Regions from separate parts of the Tannerella serpentiformis genome, predicted to be linked through region 2. Evidence: riboswitches for the same ligand, from Rfam matches in the RefSeq annotation. Region 2 holds a riboswitch; each other region holds the start of a gene.

The links. Region 2 has a riboswitch for cobalamin ahead of C7123_RS02295 (TonB-dependent receptor plug domain-containing protein). Riboswitches for the same ligand answer to the same signal wherever they lie in the genome.
Region 1: linked by a shared signal. The riboswitch ahead of C7123_RS11020 (TonB-dependent receptor plug domain-containing protein) and the one ahead of C7123_RS02295 (TonB-dependent receptor plug domain-containing protein) in region 2 are both predicted to bind cobalamin.
Region 3: linked by a shared signal. The riboswitch ahead of C7123_RS11045 (TonB-dependent receptor) and the one ahead of C7123_RS02295 (TonB-dependent receptor plug domain-containing protein) in region 2 are both predicted to bind cobalamin.

What each region holds. Positions count from the first base shown of each region.
Region 1 covers NZ_CP028365.1:2,600,349-2,610,307, reverse strand. Annotated here, with positions in the region: gene C7123_RS11025 (YncE family protein) at 1-1,002, opposite strand, end outside; gene C7123_RS11020 (TonB-dependent receptor plug domain-containing protein) at 1,041-3,059, opposite strand; cobalamin riboswitch at 3,107-3,315, opposite strand; gene C7123_RS11015 (RNA methyltransferase) at 3,420-4,178, shown strand; gene eno (phosphopyruvate hydratase) at 4,299-5,579, opposite strand; gene C7123_RS11005 (DUF2023 family protein) at 6,164-6,532, opposite strand; gene fldA (flavodoxin FldA) at 6,545-7,036, opposite strand; gene cobC (alpha-ribazole phosphatase) at 7,160-7,687, opposite strand; gene C7123_RS10990 (adenosylcobinamide-GDP ribazoletransferase) at 7,672-8,469, opposite strand; gene C7123_RS10980 (DoxX family protein) at 8,610-9,014, opposite strand; gene cobT (nicotinate-nucleotide--dimethylbenzimidazole phosphoribosyltransferase) at 9,073-9,959, opposite strand, start outside.
Region 2 covers NZ_CP028365.1:558,661-568,619, forward strand. Annotated here, with positions in the region: gene C7123_RS02260 (FMN-binding protein) at 1-3, opposite strand, end outside; one part of gene prfB (peptide chain release factor 2) at 474-536, shown strand; one part of gene prfB (peptide chain release factor 2) at 538-1,590, shown strand; gene C7123_RS02270 (glycosyltransferase family protein) at 1,674-2,792, shown strand; gene C7123_RS02275 (phospholipase A) at 2,860-3,666, opposite strand; gene C7123_RS02280 (hypothetical protein) at 3,909-5,201, shown strand; gene C7123_RS02290 (DUF6261 family protein) at 5,680-6,612, shown strand; cobalamin riboswitch at 6,850-7,073, shown strand; gene C7123_RS02295 (TonB-dependent receptor plug domain-containing protein) at 7,111-9,507, shown strand; gene C7123_RS02300 (hypothetical protein) at 9,696-9,959, shown strand, end outside.
Region 3 covers NZ_CP028365.1:2,614,632-2,624,590, reverse strand. Annotated here, with positions in the region: gene pncB (nicotinate phosphoribosyltransferase) at 1-772, shown strand, start outside; gene C7123_RS11065 (DUF4924 family protein) at 1,079-1,621, shown strand; gene rfbD (dTDP-4-dehydrorhamnose reductase) at 1,649-2,521, shown strand; gene C7123_RS11055 (peptide chain release factor 3) at 2,567-4,144, shown strand; gene C7123_RS13020 (hypothetical protein) at 4,327-4,497, opposite strand; cobalamin riboswitch at 5,433-5,658, shown strand; gene C7123_RS11045 (TonB-dependent receptor) at 5,718-7,892, shown strand; gene C7123_RS11040 (TonB-dependent receptor plug domain-containing protein) at 7,889-9,959, shown strand, end outside.

The sequences.
Region 1 (9,959 bases), 970 kb from region 2:
GTCGCCGTTGGTCTTATAATCAGACGTTCCGATGTAGATGTCTCCGTTGTTGGGGTTCACTTCCATCATGTAGACACTCGTTGAGCCGAGCGCGTCGGGCATATTGTTCAAGAAGTTACTGCTGTTCAACGTGCCAGTGCGGACATCATAGCTGGAGAAGGTGTTGGTCGTCTTGTAAGTCTTCCAATCCGTGTCGCTGTAAACCATATAAATCGTGCCGCGATACTCACAAAAGTTCGTAGCCTTGGCTATGGTCTTGACGGCACCAGTAGAAATGTCAACGAGCTGCACAGGATAGGTGTAGTTGGGATAACTACCGCCGTATCCCTGCACAAAGAATTTGCCTTCGGAGACAAGCACCTTCTCCGGGTTCTGTGCCACGGTGATGTTGTTCGTTACAAGCATGGAATTAGCGTCAATAATGGTCACGGTGGTGCCTTTTCCCATCCCAGAGTTGGCTACGCAGAGATAGCCGTTGGCATAAGCAATGCCTTCAGGGTTTTCGCCCACGTTGGCATAGCCTTCAATGGTCAATGTTTCTGCGTCCACCTTGGCCACCTTGCCACTGTAGAGGGTGACATAGAGCTTTCCATCGAGGGCAAAGAGGTGTCTCGGCAATCCATCCTCCTTATTGAAGGCGAGTCGCTTCTGCTCCACGCCAGCAGTATTGAGCTTGAGCAGCAGACCCGAGTTGTAGACGGTTACATAGATGTAATCGCCGTGGATAATCATGTCCTGCCCTGTATCACCCAGGCCCTTCTCGTTCTGCATCCTATATACATCAGCGATGAAGCTGCCATCCTTGTTCGGGGCATAGAAGGTAATGCCGGCATTGTTCTGTTTGAACGAGCCTTCGTTAAGAATAAAGACGCGAGAAGCGGGCAACGTGAGTTTGGTGCCGTCATCATTGGGCTTCGGATCGTCGTCTTTGCTACACGCGGTGAATGCCAACGCGATGGCAAGCATACACCATACACTGAAAAGAGATTGTTTGATTTTCATTTCTGTCTTGTTTTATTGGGGTTAGTACTTCAAAATGTTTAGAGTGTGACCGCCACGGTGGCGCGGAAGCTCCGACCGGGCATGGGGTAGTATTTGATGATGTCGTATTGTGTATCCATCCAATTGACACACTCCGCCTGCACGCGGATGCGACATCCATCGGGGTGATGTATATGAAACGTACGCGAGAGAGCAATCGTATGTTCGGCGTAACCGTTGACGCGATTTTCGGGTAGATTTTGGCTCATGTAGTAACGATCGCCCACGGCCACGACGGTATAAGCCGCATCGATCCAAGGCGTGCGCAGGGCCGCGGAGCCACTCCCCGAATGGAGGGGAGTGTAGGGAATTTGGTCGCGGTAGTTCTTTGCTTCGGGTGAAGTCACATCCGTGGCGCGCTGATAGGTGTAATTGGCCTGAAGATCGACGCGCACGCCGTGGGTAAGGGGTACACCGGCCGTGAGAGCGACGTCGAAGCCGAAGATGCGTACCCGTCCGAAGTTGACCATCCGCCACACGTACGTGGAGGGGAAAGCCACGATCTTGTCACGCACTTCATTGTAATATCCATCCCATGTAAGCGTGATTTGGTCGATCAGGCGAGCGGGCGCGGCAGTCCATGTGAGGCCGATGTTGTATTCGTCGGCCAGTTCAGGCCTTAGTCCGGTGTTACCTATGCGGAGGTAGTACAGATCGTTGAACGTAGGCACGCGGAAGGTCTTCTTGTAGAGCGCGCGGAGGTTGAGGTCAAGATCAGATAGGGGTCGGTAGGTCAGGGAGAAAGAGGGTGTGAATTGACTTCGGTCGGCGGGGCGATCGCCACGCTTGACACGCTCCGTGATCAGCGTAGCCAGGGCCGTTCCGACCATGGTAACACGTCCGAGTCGGTACCGCGCGCGCAGGGCCGTGAGGGAAGTGAATCGGATGGGCGCGGGATTGTCGTTTACGTTATTGTTCAGCGTATTGATGGCGCCATCTTGGGCCAGCGAGAGCTTGAATCGGTCCGTGATCTGGCCCATTGCGGCAAGAGAGGCATAATATTCATGTTGGGTGTTGAGATCCGTCTGGCGGCCGCCCTCATATTTCGGATCGGTGTCCTCATATTTATTCCAAGAGTAGTTGTATTTACCTTGCGCCTGTACGGTCCATCGATCGTTGGCCTTCCATCGATAATTAGCTTGGGCAAAGAAATTTTCATCCCACAATCGTTCACTATTTCCTGTGCGATAGAGGACGACGCTACCAGGCAATCCACGTTCGGATCGGAAAGCGTAGACTTTGGCGCGAAGCTCACTGCGATCTGTGGTGCGATAGAGGTTGGCCTCGGAGTGCCAAGAACGAATGTCTGAGTTATACCGTTTTTCTCGGGTACGCTCAGAGCCATTGACTAACGTAAACGGATAGACGCCATCAGCTCGGAGCAGATTAGCGTCGACCGAGAGCGCGGTATGGGCATTCCATCGAGTGGCAAGTCGCAGGTAAGGGTTGATGAAGCCAAAAGATCCAGCTCGGATGTGGGCTTGCAGACTGTGGCGGCGCTTGGATGTGAATTGAGGTACCTCGGTGCGGATGCTGAGCACAGCTGCTGACGCTGACATGCGGGCGGATTGCAGCAGATCCTCCTCCTGACCGACTGAGAGGGTGAGCATGGCCACGTTATCGAGGGATAAACGACCGATATCTATCTGTCCGGCCTGCGTGTTGCTCATTGCCACTTGGTCGTAACTGATCGCCGTGTGATGGGCGCCGAGGCTACGCACGGAGACTGTTTTCATGCCGCCAATTCCGCCGTAGTCACGGACGGTGGTTCCTGCAAAACGGCGTACGGCATCGGCCATATTTTGCAATCCAAGGGTACGAATGGCCTCGCCCGTGACTACTTGTACGGGGATAGTGGCTGTCAGTCGCCGTGGCGTAGGTGTAGCGGTGACGGTAACCTCATCGATGCGACGTTCTAAGGTTGTATCGCGCTCCTGAGCCGTGACCACGACAACGGAGGCCCATGCGCAGAGCATGAGTGTCGTAGTCTTACGTATGTAGATAGATCCGATAGACATTTGAGTACATATCTGAGCCCTCGTCTTCACCCGAGACCGTGAGGGAAGATTAAAATTTGACGTCGGCAGGTCTTCCGGCTCGTTCCTCCTTTTCGTAGGCAGCCTTCCCAGCTCATGCGAGCCAGTGGCAAGTGTGTAGATGGCCAAGGATACAGAACATACGGCTGCGGGTACAGCGCCGGCCTTTCACCGGCTTCCCTTTTACTAACCGAGAAGCGGTTGCCCCACCGGTTAGACCGAAATCGCGGACAAAAATAGAAGCAGCTTCTGAACTTTCGGCGGGAGTAATCGCGTGTGGAAGGGCCTCCATCCCCACGCACAGACTACTTTTGCCCGTATAAATGGCAACAAACCGAAAAGATGTTGAGTAAAGCGAAGATCAAACAGGTGCACGCGCTGGAGTTGAAGAAACACCGCGACGAGCAACAGGCTTTCGTGGCCGAGGGAACCAAAACCGTAATCGATCTCATGGGCACTTTCGCCTGCGAATGGATAGCTGCACGACCGGAATGGTTTGATGCGCACGCCGATCAGCTATCCGACGGCGAACGAATCGAGGCCGATCGCGACGAACTGCATCGTGCCAGCCTATTAAAGTCGCCGCCCGAGGTGATTGCCATCTTCCACCGCCGTGAAGACGATCTCCGTGGCGCCGATCCCACTCAGGAGTGGGTGATTGCCCTCGACGGCGTGCAAGATCCCGGTAACCTCGGCACCGTGATCCGCACCGCCGACTGGTTAGGCTACACGCACCTCGTTTGCAGCCCTGACACGGCCGACGCATTCGGTCCCAAGGCCATCCAATCCGCAATGGGCTCCACGGCACGCATCCACATCCACTACACAGACCTCCCCGCCTTTATCCGCAGCCACTCCGAGGCCATGATATACGGCACCTTTGCCGACGGCACGCCTCTCTACGACCTACCGTCACCCCTCACGACTGGCTTACTCGTAATGGGCAGCGAAGGACGTGGCATCCGTTCCGAAGTAGCAGCACTCGTCACTCATCGAATCGGTATCCCCCGCTATCCCACCGACCGCTACGGCGCTGAATCGCTCAACGTGGCCGTGGCCACGGCTATCGTCTGCGCTGAGATTCGTCGCCGCGCCCACTGATTCCGACGCATCACCGCCCACTTTCGCCCGAAAAAAAGAGGCGCCCCCATCCTATGGGGACACCTCTCTCGAATTACCTATAACAGCGGCTCCGACCGACAATCCGATCGGGAGCCATTCTCACTTCACGCGCTTGTAGCCATATACAGCCAGTGCGCCCAACTCCTCTTCGATACGAAGCAGCTGATTGTACTTGGCCATGCGGTCGCTACGGCTGAGCGAACCGGTTTTGATCTGTCCACTGTTGGTAGCCACGGCGATGTCAGCGATCGTAGCGTCCTCTGTCTCGCCCGAGCGGTGGCTTGTAACGGTCGTGTAACCGTGGCGATGGGCCATTTCGATCGCATCAAGCGTTTCGCTCAGCGATCCGATCTGGTTAACCTTGATCAAGATCGAGTTGGCGCAACCTTGCGCGATACCCTTGGAGAGGAACTCCACATTGGTCACGAAAAGATCGTCGCCCACCAGCTGGCAACGGTTGCCGATGCGCTCGGTGAGCTTCTTCCAGCCCTCCCAATCGTTCTCGCTCATACCGTCCTCGATCGAGTCGATAGGATATTTGCTGATCAGCTCCTCGAGATAAGCGATTTGCTCGTCTGCCGTACGCTTCTTGCCCTTGGCGCCCTCGAACTTGGTATAATCATAGACGCCGTCCTTGTAAAACTCTGACGAAGCGCAGTCCATACCGATACGGATGTCCTTACCCGGTTCGTAGCCAGCAGCTTTAATGGCGGCAAGAATCGAATCGAGTGCGTCCTCGGTGCCATTCAGTGCGGGGGCAAAGCCTCCCTCGTCACCGACGGCGGTGCTCAGTCCGCGATCATGCAGCACTTTCTTCAGCGCATGGAAAACCTCCGCGCCCATCCGCAAACCTTCGCGGAAAGAAGGAGCGCCCACGGGACGGATCATGAACTCTTGGAAAGCGATCGGGGCATCACTGTGCGAGCCTCCGTTGATGATGTTCATCATCGGCACCGGCATGACATAAGTGTTCGTGCCGCCGATGTAGCGATAGAGGGGCAGCTCCAGATAGTTAGCGGCGGCCTTGGCTACGGCCAGCGATACGCCGAGGATGGCGTTAGCACCGAGCTTCGACTTAGTCGGTGTACCGTCGAGGGCGAGCATCTTATGATCGATGGCACGCTGTTCGAGTGCAGACATACCGATCAAGGCGGGAGCGATCACATTGTTGACATTCTCCACGGCCTTGAGCACGCCTTTGCCACCATAGCGCTTCTTGTCTCCATCGCGCAATTCGAGGGCTTCATGCTCACCAGTCGAGGCGCCCGAAGGCACACTGGCACGTCCAACAAATCCAGATTCTAATCTCACATCCACCTCAACGGTGGGGTTGCCACGCGAGTCCAATACCTCGCGGGCGGTAATCTTTTCTATTTTCATATTGACTTGATTAATGGGTTCTTCAACCGGGGCCAAAGGTCGGAATTTATGCCAACCTGCAAAGGCGGAGCCTGCGTTGAGAGCAGCCTCCTGTGGATAGGAAGATAAAAGCGTGTGCTTGCGCTGTGTCACTTATTTCCGTATTCCCGGCATGCGACATGCCAGCGGCACTTTCGATCCAGCGGCCTCAGCATGCGACATGCCAGTGTCACTTTCGATCCAGCGGCCGCGGCATGCGACACGCCAGCGTTACTTTTGATCCAGCGGCCGCGGCATGCGACATGCTAGCAACACTTTTGATCCAGCGGCCGCGGCATGCGACACGCCAGCGTTACTTTTAATCCAGCGGCCGCGGCATGCGACACGCCAGCGTCACTTTTGAGCCAGCGGCCCTGGCATGCGACATGCCAGCATTACTTTTGATCCAGCGGCCTCGGCAAGCGACTTGCCAGCCGACTTTTGAGTCAGCGGACCGAAAAACAACTTGCCACAGAGCCGAAAAACGAGATTTACTTACGCAGAGAACTCACGAAAAAAAGGAGGTGCCTCCTTTTTGGGGGAGACACCTCTCTTTTTGGGGGGCGTTAAGCTCGGCAAGCGGTCTTCTTCTTTGTGCAGAAGCGCTTGCACTGTTCGCAAATGTTGTATCCCAATAGTGCACCGAGGATGAAATCCTCTTCAGGCGTAAGCGTATTCAGTGGTCGGGAGACGAAACTTCGGATCGTTTCGATGCATTCCGGTTGTCCGAAGTAGATATTGATGTTGTTCTTTCCCGCGCGCTGAATGAGGTAGGGGATACGCTGCTTGTCCAATCGCTCACAGGCGTGGGACACATATTGCTCGTTCAACGTGTAAAGGATCAGGTTTCGAACGCCTTTCTTGTACTCATAGATGTGATTGTACAAGACTTTGATCTCGGCCGATCCCACTATCTGCTTCGTCTCGGCGACCATGACGCTATCTCATTAAAGCGATGCTACCCAGTTGCTGATGCGCTCGTCGGTTTTGTCCGACTCGTTCACCTCGTCGATCGGGAGACCAACGAACTGTCCGTCAACAACGGCGTCAGAGCCGTCGAAGGTGTAGTCCGACGGATCTACGCTGCCTACGAACGTGGCGCCCGAATCCTTCAGGTCGTTGTAGATCGTTCCCAGCGCGCTGCAGAAGGTGTCAGAGTAAGAGGATGAATCGCCGCAGCCAAAGAGGGCGATCTTCTTACCGGCCAAGTCGGCACCCTTGAGGGTCTCAATGCCGTCGTACCAGTCGTCCTGCAGGTCGCCGCTGCCCCAAGTGGAGCTACCCAGCAGCAGGGTGTCGTAGCCGGCTACGGTGTCGGCGGTAACTTTAGAGATCTCGTAAATGTCTCCTTGAGCGATATTCAATTTCGAGGCGATGCGGCCTGCGATGTCTTCGGTCGTACCCGTGGTCGAACCGTAAATGATGGCTGTCTTTCCCATTTCTTTCTTGTATTAAAAAATTTGCGGGGGCAAAAGTAGGAGCGGGCTGAGGCGAGGGCAATCCCTAATACTATGGATAAAAAGAAGGCATGAGTCCCCATTAGTTGGGAATTTCCGACGGGTTTACAGGGTGATACGGATGATGCCGCCGAAGGGTGTGAGCTGACGGAGTGCCTCAGCGGGAGGAAGCTGGCCGGCGTGTACACGAGCGCACATCAGCACACCACCGTGGGCAAAGAGGGCTACTCGGCTGTGACCCGTCTCCCGTAGCTCGTCGAGAAAGGCGGAGATGCGGCGCTGCATGTCGGGGTAGGATTCGCCCCCGGTGGGCGCCACATGCAGATAGTCGTCGTACCACTCCTGAATGCGGGGGTCGGTGATGGCGTCAAAGAGCTGCATTTCCCACTCGCCCATATTCATCTCTTTCAGCCGATCGTCGCGGAGGGCGTCTGGATAGCCGCAATAGGCAGCCAAGCGTGTGCAACGGCTGAGCGGACTGGTGTAGACCGCATCGAAAGTGTAGGCGTCGAGCTGTTGCTTGACACGGGCGGCCTCCTCAGGGAAAGTCGGGCGGAGGGCTACGTCGGTATGACCGTAGCAGGTGCCTGACGGCACATCCACAGAGGTGTGGCGAATCAGAAAAACATCCATACGATATTCAGCATGAAAAGGAAAGAGAGTTCGCAGAGTAGGAAGGTAGCGCCACAACAGTCGCCCGTGTAACCGCCGAGGCGATGTCGCATGTACCACACGAGCAACAGCATGGTGCCCACCGAGGCTGCCGCAGTCACCCAGAGTCCGCCGATGAGGAACTCGAAGCCTTCCCAGAAAAGCCATGCCGATCCGGCCATCAGTGGCACAAAGGCGAAAAGCAGCCCGGCGGTGAGAGAGGCGGTAGACATGGGATCGTAGACGGCTCGGATCTTGCATTCATCCTCACGGCGGACGTAAGGCAGGAGGTTGATCACCTGCGAGGCGCACCATTTGGCCCAGATGTCGCCGAGGAAGAGAACGAAGAAGAGATACCCCTCCATGTAGTCGGCCAAGATCGTGGCCGTGCAGAGCCAGAGAGCGACGTAGACAATGAGGCTCAGCACGCCATAAGTGCCGATGTGGGAGTCTTTCATAATGGCCAGCGTGCGCTCACGGGTACGACCGCCACCGAAGCCGTCGATGAAGTCAGCCAGACCGTCCTCGTGCAGGGCGCCGGTGAGGAGCAGACGTGCGGCCAAGGCGCAGATGAGGCCGAAGATGAAGGGCAGGTCGGCGGTGGCGATCAGCCAAAAGACGCCAGCCATCACGCCGCCTGTGATCCATCCGGTAAGGGGCCAGTAGGCGACGAGCCGCTTGAAACTGTCGGCGGGCACGCGATGTATCCGCCACCACGGCAGCCGCGTGAAGAACGTCAGCGCCGCAAACATGTCATCTATCATAATCTAAAAGCTAAAAACGAACAACGAACAACGAACAACGAACAACGAACAACGAACAACGAACAATGGGCAACGAACAATGGGCAACGAACAACGAACAACGAACAATGGGCAACTCTCCGACTGCATGGGAGATGGTGTTAGTCCCACCGGCTGCGGGTGGAGAGGGCGAACTTGCCACCGCCGGTGAAGAAGAGGCCCAGCGCACCGAAGAGGAAAAGGCCGGGCAACTCGGGCGCCCAACCGCCGTGGGGCGTGAGACTGAAGAGGCTGTCGGCGTAGGCCAAGAAGAGCACAAAGAGGCCCGTGCCAACCATGACGAGCGCGCCGAGGCGAGTGCGGTAGCCGAGGGCCACCATGAGCGGGGCGAGGATCTCGCCCAGGTAGACGCCGTAGCCCAGGGCGGTGGGCAGGCCGCGCTCCGTGAGCAGCGACACGATGTAGCCGAAGGCCTCGGCGTTGGCCAGCTTGCTGATTCCGTGCGGCAACATGAGCAGACCCACGGAGAGGCGGATGATGAGTAGTCCTAAATCTCGATTCTTCATATTTATAAGGGGGGGTAGTTACGCGGCTTTACCGCAAGGGGGATGTGTATAGAGGTTCTTACTTGAAATACTTCGTGACGCGTCCGCCTTCGAAGGTGTCCATCTCGTTGATCATGCGGACGGCGGAGTCGACAATCGGATAGGCGCAGATGGCACCGGTGCCCTCGCCGAGCCGCATGCCGAGGTTGAGCAGCGGACGCGCATGGAGGGCGTCAAGGACGAGCTGATGCCCCGACTCGCCGCCGCAATGGCCGAAGATGGCGTATGCCATCACGTCTGGGCAGAGCGCACGGGCGGCCAGCATGCAGTTGGTGAGGATGAATCCGTCGACGAGGATGAGCATACCCAGCTCGGCCGCTTGCAGGATGGCCCCGACGGCGGCCACCATCTCGTAGCCCCCAAAATGGCGCATGACGCTCCGTGGATCCGTCCGATCGCCGGTGTAATGGTCCAAAGCGCGGCTGAGGACACTGAGCTTGCGGCGCACGCCCTCGTCCGAGAGGCCCGATCCGGCGCCCACGCAGCGCTCCAGGGGGATGCCCGCGAGGCAGGCCATCCATATCGACGACGCAGAGGTGTTGCCGATGCCCATCTCGCCCAAGCTGACAACGTTGCAACCCTCCTCGTGGACGGCCCGGACGGCTTCGGCACCGTGCGCTATACAAGCGTCCATTTCGTCGGTCGTCATGGCCGGCTCGTGGAGGAAGTTGCGTGTGCCGCGGCCCACCTTCCGGGGGATGATGGGGAGTTCGGGCGGGAAATCATAGTCCACGCCGACGTCGATAATGCGGAGCGTGAAGCCGTGTTGCCGGCAGAGGTAGTTGACGCCGCCTCCGGTCGAGGTGGCGAAGTGGATGCACTGCTGCCACGTCACTTCGCGCGGCGAGAAGCTGACGCCCTCGGCCGTGATGCCGTGGTCGGCAGCGAAAATGAGGTTGTGCGGAT
Region 2 (9,959 bases):
CATTGGGTCTAAAATTCGATAGGGAAAGCGATCGATCTGCCCGCCATCCTCTCGGAAAGGGCAAAAAAAGAAGGTAGGGCATCCGGGGTTTTGGAGATTCATTGCGTAAATGAAAAAAAGATATGGTCCCGGACGCCCCCACCTAAAGATATGGATTTCGGGGACAAAGATAAAGCGCTGGCGCCAATTTTTCGGCAGCGATAACTGACGAAGTTCCTCCCCTGCCACGCTGCACACCAAGTAAATATGTCGACTGCCCAACCTGCCCCGCGGAGCATCTCCCCCACTCGATCGATTGCCCCAAGCATTACTTTTTTCAGCCCTACATTTTTCGGAAAGCATCTCCCGCCACGCCGCAGATCCTGAAAATAGGCCGCCCCCGACGCCGTGGCGTTTTGGACGGAGATTCTACATTTGCGACCGCTTCGAACGAGGCTTTTTATTCACAGAATGAACGAACAAGATTTACGAACATGATTACGATAGACCAACTGAAGGATATGTTGGAACGCGAGCAGGCGTTGAGGAGGTTTCTTTGACGTCGATGCGAAAACCGTTCAATTAGAGGAAGAAGAGCTGCGCACGCGCGACCCGGCCTTCTGGGAAGACGCCCAACGGGCGGAGGCGCAGATGAAAGTGGTCAAGGATCTGAAGAAATGGATTGAGCTATACCGCGCTGTCCACGATGCGACGGAGGAGCTGAGCCTGGCTTTCGAATACGTCAAGGAGGGCGTGACGACCGAGGACGAGGTCGACGCCGCCTATGCGCGCACGAAGGAACTGGTGGAGAACCTCGAATTTCGCAACATGTTGCGCGGCGAGGCCGACGCGATGAACTGCGTGCTCAAGATTAACTCCGGCGCCGGTGGTACCGAAAGCCAAGACTGGGCTTCGATGCTTATGCGCATGTATATGCGTTGGGGCGAGGCCAATGGATACAAGGTGACCATCAGCAACCTACAAGAAGGCGACGAGGCAGGCATAAAAACCGTCACGATGAATATCGAAGGTGACTATGCTTACGGCTATCTCAAAGGGGAGAATGGCGTCCATCGCCTCGTGCGCGTCTCGCCATACAATGCGCAAGGAAAACGCATGACGTCGTTCGCCTCCGTCTTTGTCACACCGCTCGTCGACGACACGATCGAGGTCAACGTGGAGCAGGCGCGCATTTCTTGGGACACTTTCCGCTCCGGCGGCGCGGGAGGTCAGAACGTCAACAAGGTAGAGTCTGGTGTCCGTCTGCGCTATCAGTACAAAGACCCGTACACGGGTGCCGAGGAGGAGATCCTCATCGAAAACACCGAGACGCGCGATCAGCCGAAGAACCGCGAGAACGCCCTCCGTCAACTCCGATCCATCCTCTACGACCGCGAAATGCAGCATCGGATGGAGGAGCAAAACAAGGTGGAGGCCGGAAAAAAGAAGATCGAATGGGGGTCGCAAATCCGCAGCTACGTCTTTGACGACCGCCGCGTGAAGGATCACCGGACGAACTTCCAAACCTCCGACGTGGGCGGCGTGATGGACGGTAAGATTGATGGATTTATTAAGGCTTACTTGATGGAGTTCGCAGCCGTAGAAAATTAGGCGAGATCGTCTGTCAGACGTCCAAACAGGTCTACGATTCACTACTTCAACTACCTCCGAACTACTTCTGACTCCCTATCCCAATGAATGAAGCAACCCGCCCACTGCGGTTCCTGTTTATTGTCCAAGGTGAGGGGCGCGGCCACCTGACGCAAGCGCTCTCACTCGCCGATATGTTGCGGCGCCACGGCCACGAGGTCGTGGAGGTACTGGTCGGTAAGAGTCACGGGCGCGAAGTGCCCTCCTTCTTTCGATCGAAGGTCAAAGCGCCGGTGCGCGCCTACGAAGCCCCGTCGCTGATCTATAAGAAGGATCATAAGCGTCTCGACAAGCTCCGCACAGCATTTTACAACGGCAATCCGCGAAAGCTGCGGCAGTACGGCCAAAGCATTGAAATGATTCACCGACGGATCAAGAAGCAGCAGCCGGACGTGGTGGTGAACTTTTACGAGATGCTCCCCGCCCTGGCGCAGCTGCGCTTCCGCATAGACATCCCCTTTGTCAACATCGCCCACCAATACCTGCTGCGCCACCCCGATTATCGGCATGGCACGGGCGACGCACAGAGCCTCCTCGTCCTGCGTCTGCACACGCTGCTGACGGGTATCGGCGCTACGAAGCTCCTGGCCCTATCCTTCTATCCGATGAAGTCATGCGTCAGGGAACGCATCGTGGTCGTGCCGCCGCTCCTCAGGCGTGAGGTGCTCGACCTGCAAGCCACGGAAGGGGATTACATCCTCGGCTATATGCTCAATCAGGGCTTTGAGAACGAAGTGCGCCGCTGGCACGACGCCCACCCGGACGTCCGCCTGCATTTCTTCTGGGACAAGCGTGACGCTCCGGCGGAACTCCGGGTGGACGACACGCTGACGCTTCACCGCATCGACGATGAGCAATTCCTCCATTACATGGCTGGCTGCCGCGGTTACATCACCACGGCCGGATTCGAGTCGGTCTGCGAAGCGCTCTATCTGAATAAGCCCGTGATGCTCATCCCCGCGCACCTGGAACAAGAGATCAATGCCGCCGACGCCTCGTCGATCCCCGGCGCCGCCACGACGGGTGACTCGTTCGACCTCTCGCGGCTGCTGAACTTCATGCAGACTCCGCGCACGTTTGATCACGACACCTTCCGCCGCTGGCTGCTCTCGGCCGAAGAGACTTTCGTCCGCGAACTGACGTCCGTGGTCGATCGGGAGTAGCGCGTGGAGAGCGGCGCGTTGAGGGGTAGATGACTCTTCGCCCAGCCCTAAGCGCCATCCTCCGGCCTCAGTAAATGGAGAAGCCTTCGGGCTTGATCACCATCCCTAGGCGGAGGACACTCTTGAAACGGTCGTAGTCGAGGAGGTTTTCGCCGTAGCCGTTGTAGTACTGGAAGAAGAGGTACTGATTGGCGTGACGGCTGATCTTGAGGCTAAGCTCCCATTGGGTGTTGAAGCTGAAGGAGTGCGCCCGCCAAGTGGCCAGCATGCCTGCCTGCACACGCCGATTGTCCGTGCGATAGAGCAGTCCCATCTGTGCCAAACCCGAGTAGCGGAGGATGTTGCGATTGTTCTCGCCGTCCACGATGGGGATCCAGGCCTTGAGCTGCATTTCCATGTGGCGATTGAGGAGGAGGGTGCTGCTGAGCGAGACTTTGTTCCAACTGCGTGACGCGGGGCCGTCCTTGCCGTTCGACTCATGCTCCAACATGAAGAGGGCGTGACCGATATACTTGTTGTGGTAGACGATGAGGTGGCCCAAGCCTACGCCGGGATTGAAGTTCAGATCTCGCATCGGGAGCGACTCCTCTAAGACGTTCCAGATCGTCTTCTGCGTGAATTGCAGGAAGAGATACGTGTCGAAAGGCAGGCGACTCTTGGTCAGGCGATGGATGATGCTGATCTGAAACTTCACGTTGGCGTTGTCGCGGCGGACAGGCCCGCCAATCGGAATGCCGCCGATGAAGTAGTTGTCGCGGAAGATGCCGAAGTATGGCCCGCTCTCGATGACCGCCCGCACGCTGTCGGCATTGTAGTCCGGGCGTGCATCCTCGATGCGGCGCAGGAGCTCCGTGCGGAGGCTGTCGCCACGCATGCGGCCACGCTTGAAGGCCGACACGTCTTGTTGCGCATGCGTGGCCGTCGGCAGGGCCAGAAGCAAAAGGGATAAGAGATAAACGTAATTCATAAACAGGGGGCGTGATTTTACAGGTGGCAAACGTAGCCACGATGCCCCCACAGCGAGCGTGGGCAGCCACCGGAGGCCCACAAAAAGCGCCTTCAGGGGGTTCACCCGAAAGCGCAAGTTTCACCTATTCAAAATATAGATACATAGTCATGGCGAAAAAGAAAAAAGCGGCTGCTACCCAAGCCCGAAAAGAAGAAGAGGCACGACGATACAACGTCTACAAGAAACGCGTCTTCAACCTGCTCCGCGAGCTGGGGTATAGTGAAGCCATACAGTACATCGACCGTTCCATGTTGCGCGTCCTCTACTCCGCTCGACCGACGCTGCTCCGCATCAACGCCGCGGATATGACCATCTTCAACAAGGAAGACTTGGACATCATCAAGAGCGAGTTCTACTACTACATGGACTTCGACAAGATGCCCTTCACCCTGCGCGAAGGCGAGAAACGCACCATCTCGGCCCTCGACTTCTACGACATTTGGATGCCCCTCTCGCTCTACCTCCTGCGCGAGCCCAAGTATCCGGAGGACAAGATCTACGCCCGCATTGTAGACATCATCGAGGCGGGCGGATTCTCCATGCGCGGCATCAACAACCCCTACGAGTTCTCGGCCGAGTTCGACCGCGTGCTGGTGCGCATGGAGTATCAGTACACCAGCACCCTGATGACCTACATCTTCCAGCTCTCCAACCCCTGCATGCACCTCCTGTGGTTCAAGAAGCGCAACTTCGAAATGTTGCGTAACCGCGTCGGACGCACGGTCGACTTCTCCTCCTGCAAGCCGCAATCCATCTGGGGCACCGACCGCAAGGGCGAGCGACGGCTACTCTTCCGCGTCGGCTTTCCGGACATCCTCAACGACGGCCTCCGCTGGCTCTCGGCCTGCATCCCCCACAACCCCTACATCCCCGAGCTGGACCCCGACCGCCCCTACGACGTCTACATCCAGGAGCACGCCATCAAGCGCATGTTCGAGCGCGTCGACGGCCTCTCGCCCAACGTGGTCAATACGTACATGAACTTCTGCTTCACCTCCTTCGACGTGGATTGGTACAAGGGTTCGCTGCTGATCTCCTTCAGCGTCTTCAGCTTCCGGGTGGGGTATTTCTTTGCCGACTTCACGCGCGACCGTAAGATCGTCATCCGCACCTTCTACTTCATCACCTACGACCACACGCCCGAGGGAGAGATACTCTCCAGCTACGCCGGCCTCAAGGCCCTCGACAAGCGTTACCTCTGCATCGACCGCCTCAGCACCTTCTTTGCCTCCAAGATCGACCAGCGTTCGCGTCTGGCGAGTCTCTTCCGCGAGGCCGGCTGTGAGCACCTGCTCCGCCTCAACGAGATGCGCGAGTTGGCCGACCGCGAAGAGAAGCTGACCAGCATCTCCAACGAGTTCATCGAGAAATACCTCTCCTCACTCGACGACGACGTCTGACCGCAAGCGAAAACGTGGGGGGGGGCTCACACGCCCCCTTTCCCGAATCTTTCTACTTTCGCCCCCGCTGCGGGGCGGAGGTCCATTTCGGGCAACTTTGGCGAAAGTGATCCGGGGCGAGGTCCATTTCAGGCAACTTTGGCGAAAGCGATCCGGGGCGAGGTCCATTTCGGGCAACTTTGGCGAAAGTGATCCGGGGCGAGGTCCATTTCGGGCAGCTTTGGCGAAAGTGATCCGGGGCGAGGTCCATTTCGGGCAGCTTTGGCGAAAGCGACCCGGGGCGAGGTCCATTTCGGGTAGCTTTGGCGAAAGTGACCCGGGGCGAGGTCCATTTGGGGTAGCTTTGGCGAAAGTGACCCGGGGCGAGGTCCATTTCGGGCAACTTTGGCGAAAGCAACCCGGGGCGCAACAGAAATAGAGCCCCCCACTATGCAGCATAGTAGTACACGACATAAACGCGAACTAAAAAGTACACACAATGAAAAAGACAGTAGAGATCAGGAAGCCGGGAATGAGCAAATTGGACAATTCCCTGCATGTGCAATTTCACAGCTTAGCCTATGGCCTGGTTAAGGGTGCCGACATCACCAAACTGGGCATCCCGAACGAGCTGATGGTCGAGTGGGACGGCAATAAGAGTATCGAGACGGACATCACCAAGGTCTCGCAAATAAGCGCTGAGACAAGGTTGATGCAGGAGAAAGATGGGGAACGCGATGGGCTGTTGACTTACATCATGGGCACCATTCGCAATGCCCAGTTCCTGCCTGATAAGGACATCGTAGAGGCTGCGATTCGTATTGCGGCAGTAGTCAAACCGTACAACGGGATGCAGAACGAAGGCTTCGATCGTGAAACGGCGGACATCAGGGGGCTGGTGGCCGACCTGAAAAAGACGGAGAACGCAGCAGATATAGCCAAGCTCGGACTCACGCCGATGCTCACAAAACTGGAAACGACGAACCAAGAGTTCGACGACTTATACACGAAGCGCATGACGTCTGACACGGGTGCGAAACTTCCACTTTCCAGCAAGATCCGCCCCGAAACAGATGCCATCTACGACCGCGTAATCCTCATCCTACAGTGGAACTATCTCAATGGTGCTACGCCGATCGACCCCGAGGTTATCGCTACGTTGGCTGAGAACCTTTGCAAGCTGGCCGATCGTATCGATGCCGATTATAATCGGAGCCTTGCTCAGAAGAAGGCTGCTGCAAAGAAGAAGCCCAAGGAACCTAAGCAACCGAAAGAGCCTAAGCAACCCAAGGACCCCAAGACGCCCGATCAGCCGAAGGATCCGAAGCAGCCGGAGACGCCTCAGCCACCGAAACCGGATGGCGAGAAACCGAAGGATCCGAAGAAACCGGGTGGCGACGGTAATCCTGACATCACGTTGCCGGAGGAATAGGGTACCCGGTTGTAGGGGCGAATTGCATTCGCCCCACAGGTACCCGGAATGATTAAAGGGCATCCCCAAACAGATGGGGGTGCCCTTTTTTGTACCCGGTTGGCATGGATCGTTCGGCCCCGTTGGGACCGTTCGGTGGGGCGTATGCAATACGCCCCTACATGGGTACACGCCATTCATGTACCAGGCAAACTTGGCTGGCATCCCTGATGCCTTTCTACTTTGCTTTCTGATTCTATTTTTGCCGCCGTTTTCGGTGACGCATCGTAGGCCGTCCGGCCCACGGCGTAAAAAGGGAATCCAGTGAAAGACTGGAACAGTGCCCGCTACTGTAACACCCCGCCTATCGAACAAAGGAGAGCACCCGCAAGACGTGCCACTGCCGCCCCCGGAGCGGCGGGAAGGCCCACAGCCCCCCTTCAGGGTGAAGTCAGGAAACCTGCCGGAAACAACACGTATACCGCCCCTCGGGGTCAAGGGGCGGAGGTTACAAAAGGGATGTTTCACACATACGAGATACATAGGAGATGCCTGTCGGACGTCGCACTGCGGCGCGCCCTGATGCTGCTTGCCGGGCTGCTTTACCTTCTCGACGCCGCCTCACAGGGCACGGTGCGAGGTACGGTGCGCGACGCTGCGGGTAGACCTGTCGTGGCCGCCACGGTCGCTGCCGGTGCACAGCGTGGCACATCCACCGACGACCGCGGTGCCTATGCCCTCGAACTGCCCGCCGGACGCACGACGCTCACCGTTTCGTCCGTCGGTTACAAGACGGTTAAGGCCGAGGTGGACGCAGCGCGAACCCCCACGCAGAACTTTGTGCTCGAGGAAGACGCCGTCACACTCAACGTTGTCGAAGTCTACGCCAAAAGCCCCGCACAGCGTCTCCGCGAGAGCGCCTTCGCCGCCGCGGCCCCCGATGTCAAGGCGCAGCTGAGTCAGCTGCACGACCTCAACACCCTCGTCGGCCGCACCGCCGGCGTCAAGGTGCGCGAGGAGGGCGGCGTCGGCTCCGACTTCGAGCTATCGATCAACGGCCTCTCGGGCAACTCCATCCGCTACTTCATGGACGGCCTGCCGCTCGCCACGAAGGGCAGCGGCGTATCGCCCGCCAACCTCCCGGTCAACCTCATCGAGCGCGTGGAGATCTACAAAGGCGTCGTCCCGGCCTACCTCGGCGCCGACGCGCTGGGGGGCGCCATCAACATCATCACCCGCCGCGAGCAGCGCAACTACCTCGACGCTTCGTACGGCATCGGCTCCTTCCACACGCATAAGGCCGACCTCTTTGCGCAGGTCGTCGATCGGCGCACGGGGATTATCGTGCGGCCTGCGGCAGGCTTCAACTTCTCCAAGAACGACTACCGAGTGCGCGGCGTGGAGCTGTGGGACGAGGCGGCGCAGGAGTTCCGCCTCACCGATCGGCGTCGCTTCCACGACGACTACCTCTCCGCCCTCATGCAGCTCGAGGCCGGCGTCAGCCGCCGCACCTGGGCCGACGAGCTGTTCGTCTCTGCCTCCTACTCCACCACCCGCAAGCAGCTTCAGACGGGCGCCATGCAGACCATCGTCTACGGCGCCGCCGAACGTCAGACGGAGGCCTGGAACATCGCCGCGCGGTATGCCAAGAAGGCCCTCTTCCTGCCCGGACTCAACGCCTCGCTCTCGGCCTCACACACCTGGGATCACGCCCAGACGATCGACACCACCTTCCGCAAATACCGCTGGGACGGCTCCTACATCGAGTCCGCCCGCAGCGAGATCTTAGGCCGCGACCGCATGCACCGACACTATCGCCGCCCCTTAATGCTCGTCCGCCTCGGGCTGGATTACCACTTCAGCCTGCACCACTCGCTGAACCTGAACTACCTCATGAACCGCACCGGCAATCGCCGTACGGACGACGTGGATTCGGACTTTGCGCCCTCGGACGACATCTTCGCCAAGCATACACTCGGCCTCTCCTATAGCCAGCTGCTCGTCGAAGACCGTTGGCAGAACACGTTCTTCGTCAAGAACTACACGAACTACCTGAAGGTTGGGCAGCAGGAACTCCCCTGGATCACCGGTTCGGGTGAGGTGCAGGGCTCTTCGACAAAGAATCATACGGGCTACGGCCTGGCCACGCGTTACGCCTTCCCCTCCGACGCCTTCGCTGTGAAAGCCTCCTACGAGCACAGTCTGCGTCTACCCATGTCGCGCGAGCTGCTCGGCAACGGCACCACCGTCTATGCCAACCTACGTCTGCGTCCGGAGAACAGTCACAATATCAACCTCGGCTTCTTCGGTGCGCTCCGCCCCGCCCCCGGTCATCGGTTGGATTACGAGTTGAACGCCTTCTATCGCGACGTGAAGGATTACATCCGCCTCGTCGTCTCCGAGACCGAAGGCACCAGCCAGTACGACAACGTGCCCGGCGTGGGCATCCGGGGCCTCGAGGGCGAGCTGCGCTATGCCTACTCCGACCTGCTGCAGGTCGTGGCCAACGGCAGCTGGGAGGACGCCCGCAGCATGACGCGCTACTATCCCGACGGCAAGGAGATGATCACCTATCGCAACCGCATCCCCAATCGCCCGTGGCTCTTTGCCCACGTCGAGGCGACGCTGAAGCGGCGCGACCTCCTCATCCCCCGCAGCACGGTGCGGCTGACGTACAACTTCGACTTTGTCCGCAGCTTCTTCCTCACCTGGGAGGGCTACGGCAGCCTCGACAGCAAGTCGCGCATCCCCACGCAGTATCGCCACGACGTCTCCCTCTCCGTCTCCTTCGCCGATGAGCGCTACAACATCTCGCTCTCGTGCAACAACCTCTTCGACCGTACGCTCTACGACAACTATAAACTCCAGAAGCCGGGCCGTGCCTTCTTCTGCAAGTTCCGTGTGTTCATTAATTAGAGGGTAGAGGGTAGAGGGTAGAGAGTAGAGAGTAGAGGGTAGAGAGTAGAGGGTAGAGAGTAGAGGGTAGAGAGTAGAGAGTAGAGGGTAGAGAGTAGAGAGTAGAGGGTAGAATAGAGGGCAGAGGGTTGACTGAAGCCCTTCCATTAAGAATGACAATTGACTTACACCAATAAATAGACACAGAGATGAAAGCAATCAAATGTTACGCTTGGGCGCTGATCATGGCGCTAACGACAGCCGTTTTCACGGCATGTAATGATGATCCGGAACCAACACCGAATCCGGGTCCTACGCAGAAAGCCCACTTCGACCTTTGGGTGGCTGTGGGCGAAGAGGGTGGCATGGGCTCGACCGCAGCGCTGCTGGTCAAGAGTACCCAGTCGCTCGACGCACAAACGCAGCTCGACTTCAAAGGCTCGGGCGTAGACGTGACGAAGAAACTCTATCAA
Region 3 (9,959 bases), 960 kb from region 2:
CCGCATGACGGGCGCCACGCCCGCGGCCGACGCCGACGATCGCGCACGCGCCAAAGCGCGTCGCTTCGAGGAGCTGGGCGCTGAGCTGTCGGAGTTCGGCACCCGAAGGCGCTTCTCGTTCGAGGTGCAAGACCGCGTCATCGGCATCCTCAAGGAGTGCATGCCGCGCGTGCTCAACGGCACATCGAACGTCTACCTGGCCATGCTTCACGACCTCATCCCCATGGGCACCCACCCGCACGAATGGTTCATGTATCACGGCGCCCACTACGGCTACCGCGTGGCCAACGAGATGGCGATGGAGAACTGGGTCGACGTCTACGACGGTTACCTCGGCATCGCCCTGCCCGACACCTTCACCTCTACCGACTTCTTCAAGAGCTTCTCCACCAAATACGCCAAGCTCTTCGACGGCCTGCGCTGCGACAGCGGCGACCCCTTCGAGTTCACCGAGCGCGCCCTCAGCTACTATGAGCGCCACCGCATCGACCCGAAAAAGAAGACCGTCGTCTACAGCGACAGCCTCGACCTCGAAGCCATCGCCCGCATCAAGGGCTACGTGGCCGGCCGCCTGCACGACGTCTACGGCGTCGGCACCTTCCTCACCAACGACGTCGGCGTGCAGCCCCTCAACATCGTCATCAAGCTCTTCGAGGTCAAGCCCAAGGGCGAAACGGACTTCCTGCCCGTGGTCAAGCTCTCCGACTCACCCGGCAAGCACACCGGCGACCCGGACGAGATCGACCTCTGCAAGCGCATGCTGAAACTCTGATCTGATGCGCGCCGCAGACCCCGAATCGCCTTCCCCAACGAGTGATTTTTGCTGGTGCATGAGTGATTTTTGCTCAAGCACCAGCTTTTTTTGCTCGCACACGAGCTTTTTTTGCTCGTCCACGAGTGATTTTTACTCGTCCGCGAGTTTTTTTTGCTCGAGCACGAGCTTTTTTCACTCGAGCATGAGCTTTTTTTACTCGTCCATGAGCAAAAAAAGCTCGTCCGTCGGTGCCCCATCCCGGTTCATCACCCCCACGTTTCGCCGCGAAACGCCTCAACCCCCAACCCCCATTTCCCCGCAGATATGATCGTAGCCGAACAGAAGAGACAAGAGAACATCGTCGAGTACCTTTTATATATGTGGCAGGTGGAAGACCTGATCCGAGCCAACGCCCTCGACAGCGACCGCATCCGCCGCACCCTCGTGGCCCGTTACGACGTGGCCGACGATGTGCGCGAACGCATCGCCCAGTGGTATGACAATCTGGCAGACATGATGCGCAGTGAAGGCGTCGCCGAGCATGGGCACCTGCAGATCAACCGCAACGTCGTCATCCTCCTCAACGACCTCCACCTCTCCCTCCTCCGCAATCCGCAGGAAGCCACCTACGGCGCGCTCTATTACAAGGCCCTGCCCTCCATCGTCCGCCTCCGCGCCAAGTCTGGCGGCGCCGAGATGACCGAGATCGAGACCTGCCTCACCGCCCTCTACGGCTACCTCCTGCTCCGCCTCCAAGGCGCACCCGTCAGCCCCGAGACGCTCGAGGCTGTCCGCGAAATCAACCTCATGCTCACCTTCCTGGCAGAGAAATACAAGGAGGAGCGCGACATCACTCACCCTCATTAATCATTCACTATGAATCATTCACTCGACATGATCCCCGTACTCGTCACCGGCGCCCGCGGCCAGTTGGGCGACGCCATCCGCCGCCGCATCTACCGCCACCCGAACTACGCCTTCACCCTGACCGACATCGACGAACTCGACCTCTGCGACAGCAACGCCGTCGCCGACTTTGTCCGCCGCGGTCGCTACGCCTACATCATCAATTGCGCCGCCTACACCGCCGTCGATCGCGCCGAGAGCGACGCCGAACGCTGCCTCCAGATCAACCGCGACGCCGTCGGCCACCTCGCCACGGCCGCCCGCGAAGTCGGCTCACGCATGATTCACATCTCCACCGATTACGTCTTCGACGGCCGCGCCCATCGCCCCTACCGCGAGGACGACACCCCGTCGCCCACCTCCGTCTACGGCCGCACGAAGCTCGCCGGCGAGCACGTCCTGCTCGAGGCACTACCCACCGACGCCGCCATCCTCCGCACCGCGTGGCTCTACTCCGAAGTCGGCAACAACTTCGTCAAGACCATGCTCCGCCTCGGCGCCGAGCGCCCCGAGATCCGCGTCGTGAACGATCAAATCGGCTCGCCCACCTACGCCGGCGACCTGGCCGAGGCCGTGCTCCACATCCTCACCGCGCCCACCTTCCACCCCGGCGTCTATCATTACACCAACGAGGGCACCTGCAGCTGGTACGACTTCGCCTGCCACATCCTCCGCGTCGCCCACCTCACGTGCATCGTCCTCCCCATCTCCACGGCGGACTATCCCACGCCCGCCGCGCGCCCCGCCTACAGTGTCCTCGACAAGACCCGGATCTGCACCGTCTACGGCCTGTCCATCCCCCGCTGGCAAGACAGCCTCGACCGCTGCCTCCATCATTTCATGGACGCCGCCTCCCGCTAACTACTACTCACTTCCTCTGACTACTTCAAACTCCCCTCTCCCCTTATGACCCTCCAAGACGAAATCCGCCGCCGCCGCACCTTCGCCATCATCAGCCACCCCGACGCCGGCAAAACCACCCTCACCGAGAAGCTCCTCCTCTTCGGTGGCGCCATCCACGTAGCCGGCGCCGTAAAGTCGAACAAAATCCGCCGCACCGCCACCTCCGACTGGATGGAGATCGAGAAGCAGCGCGGCATCTCCGTGGCCACCTCCGCCATGGCCTTCGATTATGAAGGCTACAAGATCAACATCCTCGACACCCCCGGCCACCAAGACTTCGCCGAGGACACTTATCGCACCCTCACGGCCGTCGATAGCGTCATCATCGTCATCGACGCCGCCAAAGGTGTCGAGACACAGACCCGCAAACTGATGGAAGTCTGCCGCATGCGCAAGACACCCGTCATCGTCTTCGTCAATAAGCTCGACCGTGAAGGCAAAGCCCCCTTCGACCTCCTCGACGAGATCGAGAGCGAGCTTCAAATCACCGTCCGCCCCTTGAGCTGGCCCATCGAAATGGGCGACCGCTTCAAAGGCGTCTACAACCTCTACGAGCGCAAGCTCGATCTCTACCGCCCCGACAAGCAGGTGGTCACGGAGAGCGTAGCCTTCAGCGACCTCACCGATCCCGACCTCGAGCGCCGCATCGGCGAGTCGTCCGCCGCGCAGCTCCGCGAAGACATCGAGCTGATTGAGGGCGTCTATCCCCCGCTCGACGTCCAGACCTACCTCAGTGGCGACGTCGCCCCGGTCTTCTTCGGCTCCGCGCTGAACAACTTTGGCGTCCGCGAGCTGCTCAACTGCTTCGTCCGCATCGCTCCGCCACCCCAACCCGTGCAGACCGTCGAGCGACTCGTCCAGCCGGAGGAGCCCACGTTCACCGGCTTCGTCTTCAAGATTCACGCGAACATGGACCCCAATCACCGCAGCTGCATCGCCTTCGTCAAGGTCTGCTCCGGCCGCTTCGAACGCAACGCCAACTATCGCCACGTCCGCCTCGATAAGATGATGCGCTTCAGCAGTCCCACGGCTTTCATGGCCCAGAAGAAGGAGGTCGTCGACGAAGCCTTCGCCGGCGACATCGTCGGCCTACCGGACACGGGCAACTTCAAGATCGGCGACAGCCTGACCGAGGGCGAGCTGCTCCAGTTCAAGGGCCTCCCACGCTTCTCGCCCGAGCTTTTCAAATACATCGAAAACGCCGACCCTATGCGCGCCAAGCAGCTGAACAAAGGCATCGATCAGCTGATGGACGAGGGCGTGGCGCAACTCTTCACCAACCGTTTCAACGGTCGCAAGATCATCGGCGCCGTCGGGCAATTGCAGTTCGAGGTCATCCAGTACCGCCTGCTGCACGAGTACGGCGCGCAGTGTCGCTGGGATCCGCTCCCCCTCTACAAAGCCTGCTGGATCGAGAGCGACGACAAGGCTGCGCTCGACAGCTTCATGCGCCGCAAGGCCCAATACATGGCCTCCGATCACGAGGGCCGCGACGTCTACCTGGCCGACTCGGCCTACGTCCTCACCATGGCGCAGCAGGACTTTCCCGACGTGCGTTTCCACTTCACCTCCGAGTTCTGATCACGCCCCGACACTTCTCCCGATAGACACCCCCAGAAAAAACGCGGGGTTTGCGTCCGAACTAAGCGAGACGCAAACCCCGTAAAATGACAGCAGCGGAAAGGATTACTCCCTCCGCTGCTTCTCGATAACCACTTTTACAATCACTTATACCCCGCATGTTTCATCAGGGCTATGTCTTCTCAATTTTTGTCACTGTTGGCCAGCTGTTCCCGTATTTTGCGGATCCGCGAATACAGGTGCTGGGTCATAAAGCCATTGCCTGCCAGACGGTACCTTTCTGCCTGATATTGCAGCATGGCCAATTCACGTAAGCACTGCTTATCTGCAATCATTCTCATAAACTCCTTCATTGAATAACCGCCGCAAAGATAGAGCTACTCCCCGAAAACATGTTGTAGAACATGCTTTCAACCCTGTTCTCAGTTCATTTTTAACAGAAACAGGCATGTTTACGCCCCATTTCTAACGTTTTCACACAGGAAATCGCCTGCGAAGAATGGATTCTCTGCGGTGCGTTTTCAGACACAGAATCCCTTGAATGACGACACCCCGCGCGCTCCCAACTACGGGCTACATCCGTCGGAAAATCTCCGTGCGCTGCCCCCTGATGGCAAACTGCGATCTGCCGCCATGCTGGATAGGGTCAGATGGCAAGTAATCTTACCCGATACCATTCCCTCTCCCCTTATTATGCAGAACCTATGCATTAAAGCAATTCTGATTTACACCGTATGGCGTGCAATCTGATGTAAATCAATTTTGTTTTGCATCGGATTGCACGACATCTGAACTGAATCAAAATTGATTTTCTCCATATGTCGTGCAATCTGGAGCGAATCAATTTTGTTTTGCATCGGATTGCACGGCATCTCATGTGAAACAAATTGGATTTGCTTCGTATGGTATGCAATCTGGCGTGAATCCATTTTGTATTGCTTCAGATTGCACGGCATTTCATGTGAAACAGATTTGATTTACTCCGCATGGCGTGAAATCTGAAACGAATCAATTTTGAATTGCATCGGATTGCACGAAATCTGATCTGAATCAAAATTGACTCACTTCGTATGGCGTACAATCTGATGTGAATCCATTTTGTATTGCTTCGGATTGCAGGGCATTTTGTATCAAACAAATTGGATTCGCACTGTATTTCATGCGATCTGATAAAAAACACAATCTGCCCTACTAAGATTTCCAGATCAAAGACCAGCCGACGGACGGGGGCCGACCGTAAACGCGAATCGATGTGAGGGTGCGGTATGGGAATTATAAAAACAGCGCCTAATTTTGCCCGCGTTTTGGTGATGCAGCGATCGGCGTCCGTCGCGCTGCATGAAAAGGGAATCCGGTGAGAGTCCGGAACAGTGCCCGCTACTGTAACCCCCCTCGTTCAAAGCAAAAAGAAGAGCCATCCGCAATGCCACTGTCGGCGTGCACAGACACGCGATGGGAAGGCCCTCGGTTCTTTAGGGGGAAGTCAGGAAACCTGCCAGGACACAGCTTGATGTCGCACGCCCCGGGGCCAGGGCGGCGGAGGACTGACGATGGATATATTCAATAGTCACATATGAAGAAAAAGTACATAGGAATGCTCCTCGCATGGCTGTGCGGGGTGATGACGCTCAGCGCACAAACGGGCGTGAGTGGACGAGTGATTAATGCCGACACGAACGAGCCTGTGGTAGGCGCCAACATCCGCGTGGACCACAGTCTGACGGGCGACGTGACCAATACGCGCGGCGAGTTTACGATCAGCAACCTGCCCGAGGGCACGCACACGCTGAACGTGTCACACCTGAACTATACGACCGAAGCGCGCGAGGTGCGGAGCGGCGAAACGGGCGTCGTGATCCGCATGCGCGAGAGTATGGTGCAGCTTGGGCAGGTGGTGGTGACGGGCACCGGAACGCATCACCTGATGAAGAATAGCCCCGTGCCCGTGAACGTGATCACGTCGCGCGAACTGAGCAACGCCGGCATCTCAACCCTCGACGAAGCCCTGCAAAAACTGACCCCCTCCTTCTCGAACATGACCAACGGTATGGGCACGACGCTCAGCCTGAACGGGCTGCCGGAGAAATACTTCGTCTTCCTCGAAAACGGTCGCCGGATAGGTGGCGACAACACCTACGAACGCATCGACGTCTCGCGTATCAAGCGCATTGAGATCCTCAGCGGCGCCTCCTCGGCGCTCTACGGCACGAACGCTGTCGGCGGCGTGGTGAACATCATCACGAACGACGTAAAGCATGCCGTCAACCTCTCTTCCGACACGCGTTACACGTCGCACGGACGCTTCACTCAGTCGATCGCGGCCGACGTCAACACGGGCCGATTCGGCTCCTACACCTCCTATCGCCGCAGCCAAGCCGAAAGCTGGCAACTCAGTCCGTACGAGCGAAACAAGAAGGACAGCCTTGTGGAGACGCAGAAGGTAGCCTCCGCCGGCTTTCACTCCGACAACGTCAACCAACGATTCACCTACGACGCCACCGATCGCCTCTCCTTCCAGCTGCGAGGCGGCTACTTCCGCAACATCACGCGTCGGCCCGCCGCAGCGTACGATTACGACCTCCAGCACCGCACCTACTCCTGGGGCGCAGGCGTCAAATACCTCCTCTCGCCCGATGCCTACATCACGGCGGACTATCAGGCCGACTTCTTTTCGTCGCGCTACAACTTCCTGAACGCAAGCAAGACGTACAAGACCCAGCCAGGCGACGAATTGGTGCGCAAACGCACGCGCAATCAGCAGGCCAACGTGAAGGGGATCTTCAACCTGGGCGAACGGAATAAGGTATCGGTCGGGGTGGAGTACTTGGCCGACATGCTCAGCAGTCCCACGGAGAACATCAGCCACAAAACGGCCTACACCGCGGCCCTCTTCGCACAAGATGAGATCACGATCACCCGCCAACTGCGAGCCTTAGCTGGGGTGCGTTACCTCTACCACGAATTTTTCAAGAGCTACGCCACGCCAAACGTCGCCCTCATGTATGGCCAGGGAGGTCTGAACCTCCGAGCCTCCTATGCCGCTGGATTTCGCGCTCCCACACTCTCGGAACTGTACGCCTCCGAGACGACCAAGTCAGTCGACCGCATTACGATCGGCAACCTCAACCTCAAACCCGAGAAGAGCGACTATTTCTCCCTCAATGCCGAGTACGCCCACAGCCGCTTCACGGTGAGCACGAACTTCTTCTACAATCGCATCCGTGATATGATCGATTATCGTACCATCGCCACGGGTGAAGAGGCCAAACAGAAGTACGGACACGAGGAAGTGCGCCAGCGCGACAACGTCTACAAGGCGGAAGTCCGCGGCATCAACGTGGCGGCCCAAGCCTACCTCGGAGCAGGCTTCCGCATCGGCGCGGGATACACTCACCTCGACACGAAAGACGATGAAACGGGCCGACCCATCGACAAGAGTCTCCGGAATGCCGCCAACGTCAACGCGCAATGGACACGCACATGGGGCGGATACACGATGAACGTCTACCTGAACGGTCGCATCAACAGCGAACGCTTCTCCAAGACCTACGGTTACGCTCCCGCCTACCAAGTTTGGGATCTCAACACCCGCCACACGTTCTCTCTCCGTTCTGTGATCCTCGAACCGGGCGTGGGCATCGAAAACCTCTTCAATTACACCGACGACAGGCCCTACAATTTCAACTACGCCACGCTGACACCCGGCCGCTCGGTCTACGTAAGCCTATCCATCAAGTTTAGAGGATGAAACGGAGACACTTGCATCACATCACATCGGCACCACGCTGCAAAGTCGCCGGACGGATGGCCCTTGCCACCGCCTTACTTTGGGTAGCGCAGGCCGTTTCGGCACAAGATTCGACGATGAGGCGCCCCAACGAGGCGATGAAGAACATTGCACTCGACGAGGTAGTCGTCACCGCAACGGGTACGGAACATACATTGAAGTCTGTACCCGTACAGACGGAGATTATCTCGGGCCGGGCGCTCAAGAACTTCGCCGGACGGAGCATCGAGGACATCTTATCGGGATTGACCGCCTCCTTCGCCTTTGGTGAGGACGACATGGGCAGCCATATCCAGATGAATGGCTTGGGCAATAACTACATCCTGATCCTGATCGACGGAAAACGTATTCACGGCGATGTCGGCGGGCAAAATGAGCTCTCGCTCATCGATCCGAACAACATCGAGCGGGTGGAGATCGTCCGCGGCGCCTCGTCCGCGCTCTATGGGAGCGATGCAATGGCCGGCGTGATCAACATCATCACCAAAAAGCACGATGAAGGGGTCTTACTCGAAAATACTTCGCGCTTCGGGTCGTATGGAGATGTCCGCCAACACACCGGCGTGGGCTTCAACATCGGCCGATTCAGCAGCTGGACCAACTTTCAGCTTCAGCACTCCGATGGATGGCAGAACACGTCTGTCGAGGACCCCAACCAAACGGAATTTCTCATCACCGACTCCCGCAATAAGACAGTCAACAGGAACACGAACTGGCAACTGTCCGAGCGACTCGGCTTCTCTCCGACGCGCGACCTCGAACTCTACGCCGCCGGAAGCATCTATGGCAAACGCATCTACCGCCCGAGCGGGAAATACCCCTCCGTAGACGTGAAGACCTACGATCTTCAGTACGGCAACGCCTCCGCAGCCGTCGGGGGTAAATGGAAGCTGAACCGAACGGACCTCCTCACGCTCGACGTGAGCTGGGATCGCCACGCTTACTACTACAATTTCACTGACACCACCCTCATCGATGGCTATATCAATGGTCGATATACGCCGTACTACCCTTATTTCCCCGGGCAGACGGATCTGCAGAGCGATCAGCAGCGCACCTTGGCCGCGCTGAAGGGTGTCTTCCGCTTACCCTTCGAAAACACGCTCAGTGCGGGCCTTGAATGGCGCTACGACTGGCTCAAGGCGCCGATGCGCGTCATTGACGGTAAGGCGTCAGACCAAACCGCGGCCGTTTTCGTACAAGATGAGTTCGGGCTGCTCGATCCGCTGCAAATCACGGCGGGTCTACGCGTAGATCGTAACGCCCGCTTCGGGCGGTTCAAGCTCACACCGAAAATTGCTGCCATGCTCAGCCTCGGAGACTACCGCCTGCGCGCGGTATGGAGTCGCGGATTCAAAACGCCCACTCCCAAGGAACTTTTCTACCGTTACATCCGCGAGATGGCCGGCACCCACCTCTATTTAGGTAACACCGACCTCCGTCCGCAGACCTCCGACTACTTTTCTCTCGGTGCCGAATATCTGGGAAGCCGTGGCCTCTCCCTGTCAGTCACCGGATACTTCAACCGACTGGACCACATGATCACCTTAGTCACCATCCCCACCTCGCAAGCCCCTGGTGACCTGGTGGCGAGGTACGACCCCGTCAAAGTGCGCCAGTACAAGAACCTCGAAAGCGCCAAAACGTACGGCGTAGACATTAGTCTTCGATATGCAGTCCGCGCCTTTACCATCGGCGCCGGATACAGCTACCTCAATACCGACGCCAATCTCTACGACGCCACTCACGACCGCATGAAATCCGTCATCATCGACGGGACAGCCCACCACAAGGCCAATGCATTCGTCACCTGGAGCCACGATTTCTCTCCCGCCTATCATTTTACCGCCGGACTTTACGGACGCGCCTCATCCAAGCGATATTATCAGATCAACGGCGACGGGAAAGGCTTCCAAATCTGGCGACTTTCTACCACCCACGACCTCGGACGCGCACGTCATATGACTTATCGTCTCGAAGCTGGCGTGGATAACCTCTTCAATTATTGCGACCGTACCCCGCACGGCC